One region of the Streptomyces sp. NBC_01166 genome, then DNA from elsewhere that is predicted to be linked to it. Evidence: riboswitches for the same ligand, from Rfam matches in the RefSeq annotation. Region 1 holds a riboswitch; the other holds the start of a gene.
What was found. A riboswitch is a leader RNA that binds a small molecule or an ion and turns the genes downstream of it on or off. The one in region 1 is predicted to bind S-adenosylmethionine.
Positions count from the first base shown of each region.

Region 1 (4,342 bases):
TCTTCCCCCGGGCCCGCGTCACCAGCCTCTTCCCCTTCCTCTTCTTCCTGCCGCTGCGTTTCCCCGCCTGGATCGTGCTCGTGTTCTGGTTCGTCCTGCAGTGGCTGGCGGCGCGGAGCGCGGGCAGCGGCCCGGGCGTGGCGTACCTCGCGCACGTGGCGGGTTTCGCGGCCGGGTTCCTCTACGCCTGGGTGCGGTTCCGGGGTACTAGAGTGAAGTCTCCAGCCACGGCCACTGAGGGAGAAAGCCAGCCGTGATCACCGCGATCGTGCTCATCAAAACCAGCGTGGACCGGATCCCCGAGATCGCCGAGGCCATCGCCGCGCTGGACAGTGTCAGCGAAGTCTTCTCGGTCACCGGTACGTACGACCTGATCGCCATGGTCCGGGTCGCCCGGCACGACGATCTGGCCGATGTCATCCCGGGCCGGATCAGCAAGATCCAGGGCGTCGAGGGCACCGACACCCATGTGGCCTTCCGCACCTACTCGCAGCACGACCTCGAGGCGGCCTTCGCCATCGGTCTCGACGCCTGAGACGGCGTACGGCTCCGGCCGGGGACGGGGCGACACGCCTCCCGTTCCCGGCCGGAGCCGTGTCCGGACCCGCTCAGACCTGCGCGGCACCCCGGTCGGGCACGCAGCGGCCCTCCTCGGTGCGGTAGCTCCAGCGGGCGCCCTTGCTGACGAGCTCGCGGACGGCGCCCAGGAACCTCTCGATGTGCTCGTCCGGCGTGCCGGCGCCGAAGCTCACCCGGATGGCGTTGAGGGACCTCTCCCCCGGCGCGGCCTCCGGCGCGCCGCACTCGCCCGGCTCCTGCGGCTCGCTGCCCAGCAGGGTCCGCACCAGCGGGTGCGCGCAGAACAGTCCGTCGCGCACCCCGATGCCGTACTCGGCGGAGAGCGCCGCGGCGAAGTGCGAGCTGTTCCATCCCTCGACCACGAAGGAGATGACGCCGACCCTCGGGGCGTCGTCGCCGAAGAGCGAGAGCACCTTGACCTGGGGGACGTCGGCGAGCCCCTCACGGACCCGTGTCACCAGCTGCTGCTCCCGGGCGACCAACCGGTCGAATCCGGCCTCGGTCAGGGCCTTGCAGGCCGCGGCGATGGAGTAGACGCCGATGACGTTGGGCGATCCCGCCTCGTGCCGGGCCGGGGTGGTGTGCCACTCGACGTCCACACCGCCGTCGGTGCGCCGGGCGACCTTGCGGGAGGCGCCGCCACCCGCGAGGTACGGCTCCGCGTCCACCAGCCAGTCGGCGCGGCCGGCGAGGACGCCCGAGCCGAAGGGCGCGTACAGCTTGTGCCCGGAGAAGGCGACCCAGTCGACGTCCAGCTCGGCGATGTCCACCGGGTGGTGGGGGGCCAGCTGCGCCGCGTCGAGCACGATCCGCGCCCCGTGGGCGTGGGCGGCTGCGGCCAGTTCCTTCACCGGCCACAGCTCACCGGTGACGTTGGACGCGCCGGTCACGCAGACCAGTGCGGGACCATTGGGCTCCCGGCCGGCCAGCGCCCGCTCCAGCGTGGCGACCGCCTGGCCCGGGGTGCGCGGGGCGTCGAGGTAGGTCACCCGGGCGTCACGCCAGGGCAGCAGCGAGGCGTGGTGCTCGGTCTCGAACACGAACACCTCGCAGCCGGCGGGCAGCGCGGCGGCGAGCAGGTTGAGGGAGTCGGTCGTCGAGCGGGTGAAGACCACCTGGTCCTCCGCGCGGCAGCCGAGGAACTCCGCCACGGTCCGGCGGCTGTTCTCGAACAGGTCTGTGGAGAGCTGCGAGAGGTAGCCGGCGCCGCGGTGCACGCTGCCGTAGTACGGGGCGTAGGCCGCCACGTCCTCCCAGACCCGCTGGAGCGCCGGGGCGCTGGCCGCGTAGTCGAGGGCGGCGTAGGTGACGTCTCCGCCGGTAACGAGCGGAACGGTGACATCGGCGCCCAGAACCGGCAGCGGGGCACAAATGGACTGGTCGACGGCAGCGGTGGAGACAGACATGGCGAACTCCCGTAAAAGGCAGGCGAGATCCACGCACCGGCGGCCCGACAGGACGCAGCAGTGCGGGGAGAGAAAGAAAAAAGGGGTGTGCGGAGGAGGGCCTAGAGCCCTATCGCATTCGCTTGCTCACAGAAGACTCCCTGGGACCAGGACCCCAAGGGGTGGCATCCAACGATGCCGAGGGGCCCGCGCTTGCCACAGACCTCGCTGCCTGCGGCCTGGTCTTCACCCGGGGCACCCCGCCACGGACGGAGGGTTGCCGGACAGCGGGCCGGGGCCGTAGTCGCTGTCACTCATGACCTGCGCAGCATCTTGCCATACCCACGGCGACGCGCAAGGGCGCAGTCCGCGATCCGGACTGCGCCCTTGCTCACAGCCTGCGCCCTCAGGCGTTGCTGGCCGCCACCCAGCGCTCCAGCGCGCTCCTGGCCGCGCCCGAGTCGATCGACTGCGCGGCCCGCGCGATCCCGGCCGAGAGCTGCTCGTCCAGCGAGCCCTCGCCCGGGTCCAGCGCGACCAGTGCGGCAGCCGAGTTGAGCAGCACCGCGTCGCGTACGGGGCCGGTCTCCCCGTCGAGCAGCCGACGGGCCACATCCGCGTTGTACGAGGAGTCCGCGCCGCGCAGCGCCTCGACGGGGACCAGGTCCAGGCCGACGTCGCGCGGGTCGAAGGCCTGCTCGCGCACGGTGCCGTCGCGGACGATCCAGACCCGCGAGGTCGCCGTGGTGGTCAGCTCGTCGAGGCCGTCGTCGCCCCGGAAGACGAGCGCCGAGTTCCCCCGGTCCGCCAGCACCCCCGCGACGATGGGCGCCATCTTCGGGTCGGCGACCCCGATGGCCTGGGAACGCACCCGGGCCGGATTGGTGAGCGGGCCCAGGATGTTGAAGGTGGTCTGCGTGCCCAGCTCCTTGCGCGCCCTGGCCGCGTACCGAAGAGCGGGGTGGAACTTCACGGCGAAGCAGAAGGTGATGCCCGCCTCCTCGGCCACGGCCACGACGCGCTGCGGCGTGAGTTCGAGGTTGACGCCGAGCTTCTCCAGGACGTCGGAGGCACCGCTCGCCGAGGAGGAGGCCCGGTTGCCGTGCTTGACGACCTTCGCTCCGGTCCCCGCGACGACGATCGCCGACATGGTGGAGATGTTGACCGTCTTGGCCATGTCGCCGCCGGTGCCCACGATGTCGACCGTGCGGCCGGGCACCTCGATGGTGTGGGCGTGCTCGTACATGGCGCGGACGAGTCCGGTGACCTCGTCGACGGTCTCGCCCTTGGCCCGCAGGGCGACGGCGAAGCCCGCGATCTGCACGTCCGTGGCCTCGCCGCTCATGATGCGGTCCATGGCCCACGCCGTGTCGTCCGCGCCCAGGTGCTCGCCGCGCAGCAGGGGGGTCAGTACGCCGGGCCAGGTACGGGCCGCCACGCTGTCGCCGCCGTCCGGGGTCACAACGTTCATGGTCCGCTCCTGGGGGTCCACAGCCGATACAAGGGATACCTCCCACCCTATCCAGGCCCGGGGGCAGCGAAGAGCCCCGTCCATCGGATGGACGGGGCTCCTGCTGTGGCGGTCAGCTGAGGTGATCAGTGGTGGCCGTGGCCGCTGGTGATCTCCTTGTACTCCTCGGCGGTGGGCTTGGCGATCTGGTTGTCCTCGCCGTAGTAGCTCTTGCTGAGCCTGGCCCGGAGCTTCTGCAGCGCCGAAGGCTTGCGCTCGACACCGTTCTCGTCGACCGTCGGGCCGATCTCGACCGGCTTGTACTGCTCGTGCGCGGTGAGCGTGTGCAGCTGGCCGGGGCTGAGCGGCTCGTGGATCTCGACGAACTCACCGTGCGGCAGGCGCTTGATGGTGCCGGACTCGCGCCCGTGCAGCACCTTCTCCTTGTCGCGGCGCTGGAGGCCGAGGCAGATCCGCCGGGTGACGACGAACGCCAGGACCGGGCCGACGAAGAAGGCGATCCGTACGAACCAGCTGATCGCGTTGAGCGACAGGTGGAAGTGGGTCGCCCAGATGTCGTTGCCGCCGCCGATCAGCATGACGAAGTAGATCGTCACCCAGGCGACGCCGAGACCGGTACGGGTCGGAGCGTTGCGCGGACGGTCCAGGATGTGGTGCTCGCGCTTGTCCCCGGTGATCCAGGACTCGATGAACGGATAGAGCGCGAGTGCCCCGAGGACCACACCGAAGAGGACCAGCGGGATCAGCACGCCGAGGACCAGCGTGTGGCCCCAGAGGTTGATCTCCCAGCCCGGCATGACACGGACGAAGCCTTCGGCGAAGCCCATGTACCAGTCCGGCTGGGCGCCCGTGGACACCTGGTCGGGACGGTAGGGGCCGAGCGCCCAGATCGGGTTGATCGAGGCGA
Region 1 is NZ_CP108613.1:2,383,122-2,387,463, forward strand. It holds gene OG379_RS10985 (rhomboid family intramembrane serine protease) at 1-257, shown strand, start outside; gene OG379_RS10990 (Lrp/AsnC family transcriptional regulator) at 254-535, shown strand; gene OG379_RS10995 (aminotransferase class V-fold PLP-dependent enzyme) at 609-1,985, opposite strand; SAM riboswitch class IV at 2,169-2,286, opposite strand; gene trpD (anthranilate phosphoribosyltransferase) at 2,371-3,435, opposite strand; gene OG379_RS11005 (cytochrome bc complex cytochrome b subunit) at 3,561-4,342, opposite strand, start outside.

Region 2 (4,342 bases), 2.3 Mb from region 1:
TTGACGTACACGTTGACGAAGCGGCGCAGCTTGCCCTGGTCGTCCAGGACACGGGCGCCGATGCCCGGGTGGTTCTGCTCCAGGGACGCGATGACCTCGGAGAGGGTCGCACCCTCGGCCGGGACCTCGGCCTGACCGCCCGTGTAGGTGCGGAGAATGGTGGGGATACGGACCTTGACGCTCATGTGGGTGCCTTCCTTCGGTCTCGGGTGTCAGTTGGCGGCGGCGAGGCCCGCGTCGCGGAACGCGTCCAGGCTGGGCCGGATCGTCGCCGACAGGCCGGTCGTGGGGGCGACCGCGTCGAGCGTCTTCAGTCCGTCGCCGGTGTTCAGCACGACGGTGGTGAGGGACGGGTCGAGCAGGCCGGCGTCGATCAGCTTCTTCGTCACACCGACCGTCACCCCGCCCGCGGTCTCCGCGAAGATGCCCTCGGTGCGGGCCAGCAGCTTGATCGCGTCGACGACCTGCTCGTCGTTCACGTCCTCCACGGCGCCGCCGGTGCGCCGGGCGATGTCCAGGACGTAGGGGCCGTCGGCCGGGTTGCCGATCGCCAGGGACTTGGCGATGGTGTTCGGCTTCTGCGGACGCACCACGTCGTGGCCGGCCTTGAAGGCGGTGGAGACCGGGGAACAGCCCTCGGCCTGGGCGCCGAAGATCTTGTACGGCTTGTCCTCGACGAGGCCGAGCTTGATCAGCTCCTGGAGGCCCTTGTCGATCTTCGTGAGCTGCGAGCCGGACGCGATCGGGATGACGAGCTGGTCGGGCAGCTGCCAGCCGAGCTGCTCACAGATCTCGTACGCCAGGGTCTTGGAGCCCTCGCCGTAGTACGGCCGGAGGTTGACGTTGACGAAGCCCCAGCCCTCGCCGAGCGGGTCACCGATGAGCTCCGAGCAGAAGCGGTTGACGTCGTCGTAATTGCCCTCGATGCCGACCAGCTCGCCGCCGTACACCGCGGCCATGACGACCTTGCCCTGCTCCAGGTCGTGCGGGATGAACACGCAGGAGCGGAAGCCGGCGCGGGCGGCGGCGGCGCCCACCGCACCGGCGAGGTTGCCGGTGGAGGAGCAGGAGAGGGTGGTGAACCCGAAGGCACGGGCGGCCTCGACGGCGATGGCGACGACACGGTCCTTGAAGGAGTGCGTCGGGTTGCCGGAGTCGTCCTTGACGTACAGACCACCGGTCACGCCCAGCTCGCGGGCCAGGTTGTCGGCCTTGACCAGCTTGGTGAAACCGGGGTTGATGTTGGGCTTGTCCGCGACGTCGGCGGGGACCGGCAGCAGCGGCGCGTAGCGCCAGATGTTGTTCGGGCCCTCGGCGATGCGCTTCTTCAGCTCTTCGGGGGAGCCGCTCGGCAGGTCGTACGCCACTTCGAGCGGCCCGAAACAGGACGCACAGGCGAAAATGGGACCGAGCTCGAAACGCTCGCCGCATTCGCGGCAGGAAAGTGCCGCGGCGGGACCGAGGTCCACTGCGGAGGTATTGGTGTCGGCTGCAACTGTCTGCACGGCCATGATGGCGGAGGCCCTTTCTCCTCATCTTCCTTGCGACGTATTTCGCCACAAGACGGAATTGGCACCTTCCCCACCGTGACCTCGCGGTCGGCAGGAGGGTTGCCGGGACTTCAACGGGCCGTTCCCTCAGTCCCTCTGGATGAGCGCTATGGCACCGGACCATGGATCCGGGCGTTTATTCGCGGACCGACCCCGACATGCGAGGGCCATCCGCGTTGTTCAAGACTGTAACCGAAGCACCGGACGGTTGAGATAGTCGTCCGAACCGCGAGATGGATCACATACAGGGAGTATCGACCGTGCTGGAAGAGGTGGAACGCTGGCTGACCAGGCGTTCCTGGTCTGCTGCCGACCGCCCGCTGGACCGGCTCACGGCCGCGCGGGCGAAGGATCCGCGCCGCTCGCGCGTGAGCGTCGTCCTGCCCGCGCTGAACGAGGAGGCGACGGTCGGAGCGATCGTCGCGGAGATCCGGCGCGAGCTGATGGAGAAGGTCCAGCTCGTCGACGAACTGGTGGTGATCGACTCCGGATCCACCGACGCCACCGCCGACGCGGCGCGGCTGGCCGGTGCCCGGGTCGTGCACCGGGACGCGATACTCCCCCGGATCCCCGCCGTCCCCGGCAAGGGCGAGGTCCTGTGGCGATCACTGCTGGTGACCAGCGGGGAGATCGTCTGCTTCGTCGACGCGGACCTCAAGGACTTCTCGGCCGAATTCGTCTCCGGGATCGTCGGCCCGCTGCTGACCGACCCCTCGGTGCACTTCGTGAAGGCCATGTACGACCGGCCGCTGGGCGACGCCGCAGGTCAGGGCGGCCGGGTGACCGAACTGGTGGCCCGCCCGCTGCTCAATCTGCACTGGCCGAGCCTGGCCGGCTTCGTCCAGCCGCTGGGCGGCGAGTACGCGGTGCGGCGTTCCCTGCTGGAGCAGCTCCCCTTCCCCGTCGGTTACGGAGTGGAGCTGGGCCTGCTCGTCGACGCGCTGCACACGGTCGGTCTGGACGCGCTGGCCCAGGTCGACGTCGGCGTACGCAAACACCGCCACCAGGACGGCCAGGCCCTCGGCCGGATGGCGGCCACGATCTACCGGACGGCGCAGCTGCGGCTCTCCCGGGGGACCCTCGTACGCCCCGAGATCACCCAGTTCGACCGGGGGCCCGACGGATTCGTCCCGCACACCCATGCGGTGGACACCGAGGAACGCCCCCCGATGCGCGAGATCGCGGAGTACGCCTCGCGAAACGCGGCGTAACGGTTCTTCCCGCCCGGCTCCGCACACGCTTCACGTTTGGAGGCTTCCCGAACGGGCTAGGTTCGGGTACATGGTCTCCGAGCACGCTGCCCAGGTACTCGTCGCGTCCAACCGCGGCCCGGTGTCGTACACACGTCGGGAGGACGGCACGCTCGACTCGAAGCGGGGCGGGGGCGGGCTCGTCTCCGGCCTGAGCGCCGTCGACGACAAGCTGTGGGTCTGCGCCGCCCTCGGCGACGGCGACCGCGAGGCGGTCCGGCGCGGTGTCTCCGAGCCCGGCGTCCGGATGCTCGACATCGACGCAGGGGTCCACGCCGACGCCTACAACGGCATCGCGAACTCCGTGCTCTGGTTCGTCCACCACATGATCTACGAGACGCCGGTGGAGCCCGTCTTCGACGCGGAGTTCCGCCGGCAGTGGGCCTCCTTCGAGGCGTACAACCAGGCCTTCGCCGAGGCGCTCGCCGAGGAGGCGGGCCAGGGGGCGGCGGTCCTGGTGCAGGACTACCACCTCTCGCTGGTCCCCGGCCTCCTGCGCGAGCTCCGGCCCGACCTGCGGATCGGGCACTTCTCGCACACCCCCTGGGCGCCCGTCGACTACTTCCGGCTGCTGCCCGACGACATCGGCGAGCAGCTGCTCAACGGCATCCTGGGCGCCGACCGCGCCGCGTTCCTCACCCGACGCTGGGCGGACGCCTTCATCAGCTGCTGCACGGAGATCCTCGGCGGCACCGGCCGCACCCGGATCGGGGTGCACGGGCTGGGCGCCGACGGGGACTTCCTGCGCCGCCGCTCCCACGAGGCGGACGTGGACGACCGCATGGAGCTCCTGCGGGAACAGGTCGGCGCGGACCGCCGCACGATCGTGCGGGTGGACCGCACGGAGCTCTCCAAGAACATCGTGCGCGGTCTGCACGCCTACCGTGCGCTGCTGGAGGAGCGCCCCGAATGGCGCGAGCGCGTGGTGCACATCGCCTTCGCCTACCCCTCCCGGCAGGACCTCACGGTCTACCGCGACTACACGGCGGAGGTGCAGCGGGTCGCCGACGCGATCAACGCGGAGTACGGCACCGAGGGCTGGACCCCGGTCCTGCTCCACGTCGACGACGACTTCGCCCGCTCCCTGGCGGCGTACCGGATGGCGGACGTGGCCCTCGTCAACCCGATCCGCGACGGCATGAACCTCGTCGCCAAGGAGGTCCCGGTCGTCTCGGACCACGGCTGCGCGCTGGTGCTCTCCCGCGAGGCGGGGGCGTACGAGGAGCTGGGCGAGGACGCGATCGTGGTCAACCCGTACGACGTGTCGGCCACGGCGGCGGCGCTGCACGAAGGGCTCACGATGGACTCCGACGAGCGCGGCGCCCGCTCGAAGCGCCTGGCCGCCGCCGCGACCGCGCTGCCCCCGCAGCAGTGGTTCCTGGATCAGCTGGACGCGCTGAAAGAGGCCCCTAGCCCCGGATGAGGTGCTGGGCGAGGGAGTGGAGGAACTCCGCCACCGCCGCGGGGCCCGGCAGCACCAGGTCGGCACGCTCGGCTAGTTCGGGGACCTCGGTGCCGCTGCACACCAGGAGGCCCGCCGTG
Region 2 is NZ_CP108613.1:4,707,901-4,712,242, reverse strand. It holds gene OG379_RS21700 (MoaD/ThiS family protein) at 1-185, opposite strand, end outside; gene thrC (threonine synthase) at 213-1,511, opposite strand; SAM riboswitch class I at 1,530-1,657, opposite strand; gene OG379_RS21690 (glucosyl-3-phosphoglycerate synthase) at 1,811-2,761, shown strand; gene OG379_RS21685 (trehalose-6-phosphate synthase) at 2,832-4,223, shown strand; gene otsB (trehalose-phosphatase) at 4,210-4,342, opposite strand, start outside.
Region 2: another riboswitch for S-adenosylmethionine. It lies ahead of thrC (threonine synthase); the one in region 1 lies ahead of OG379_RS10995 (aminotransferase class V-fold PLP-dependent enzyme).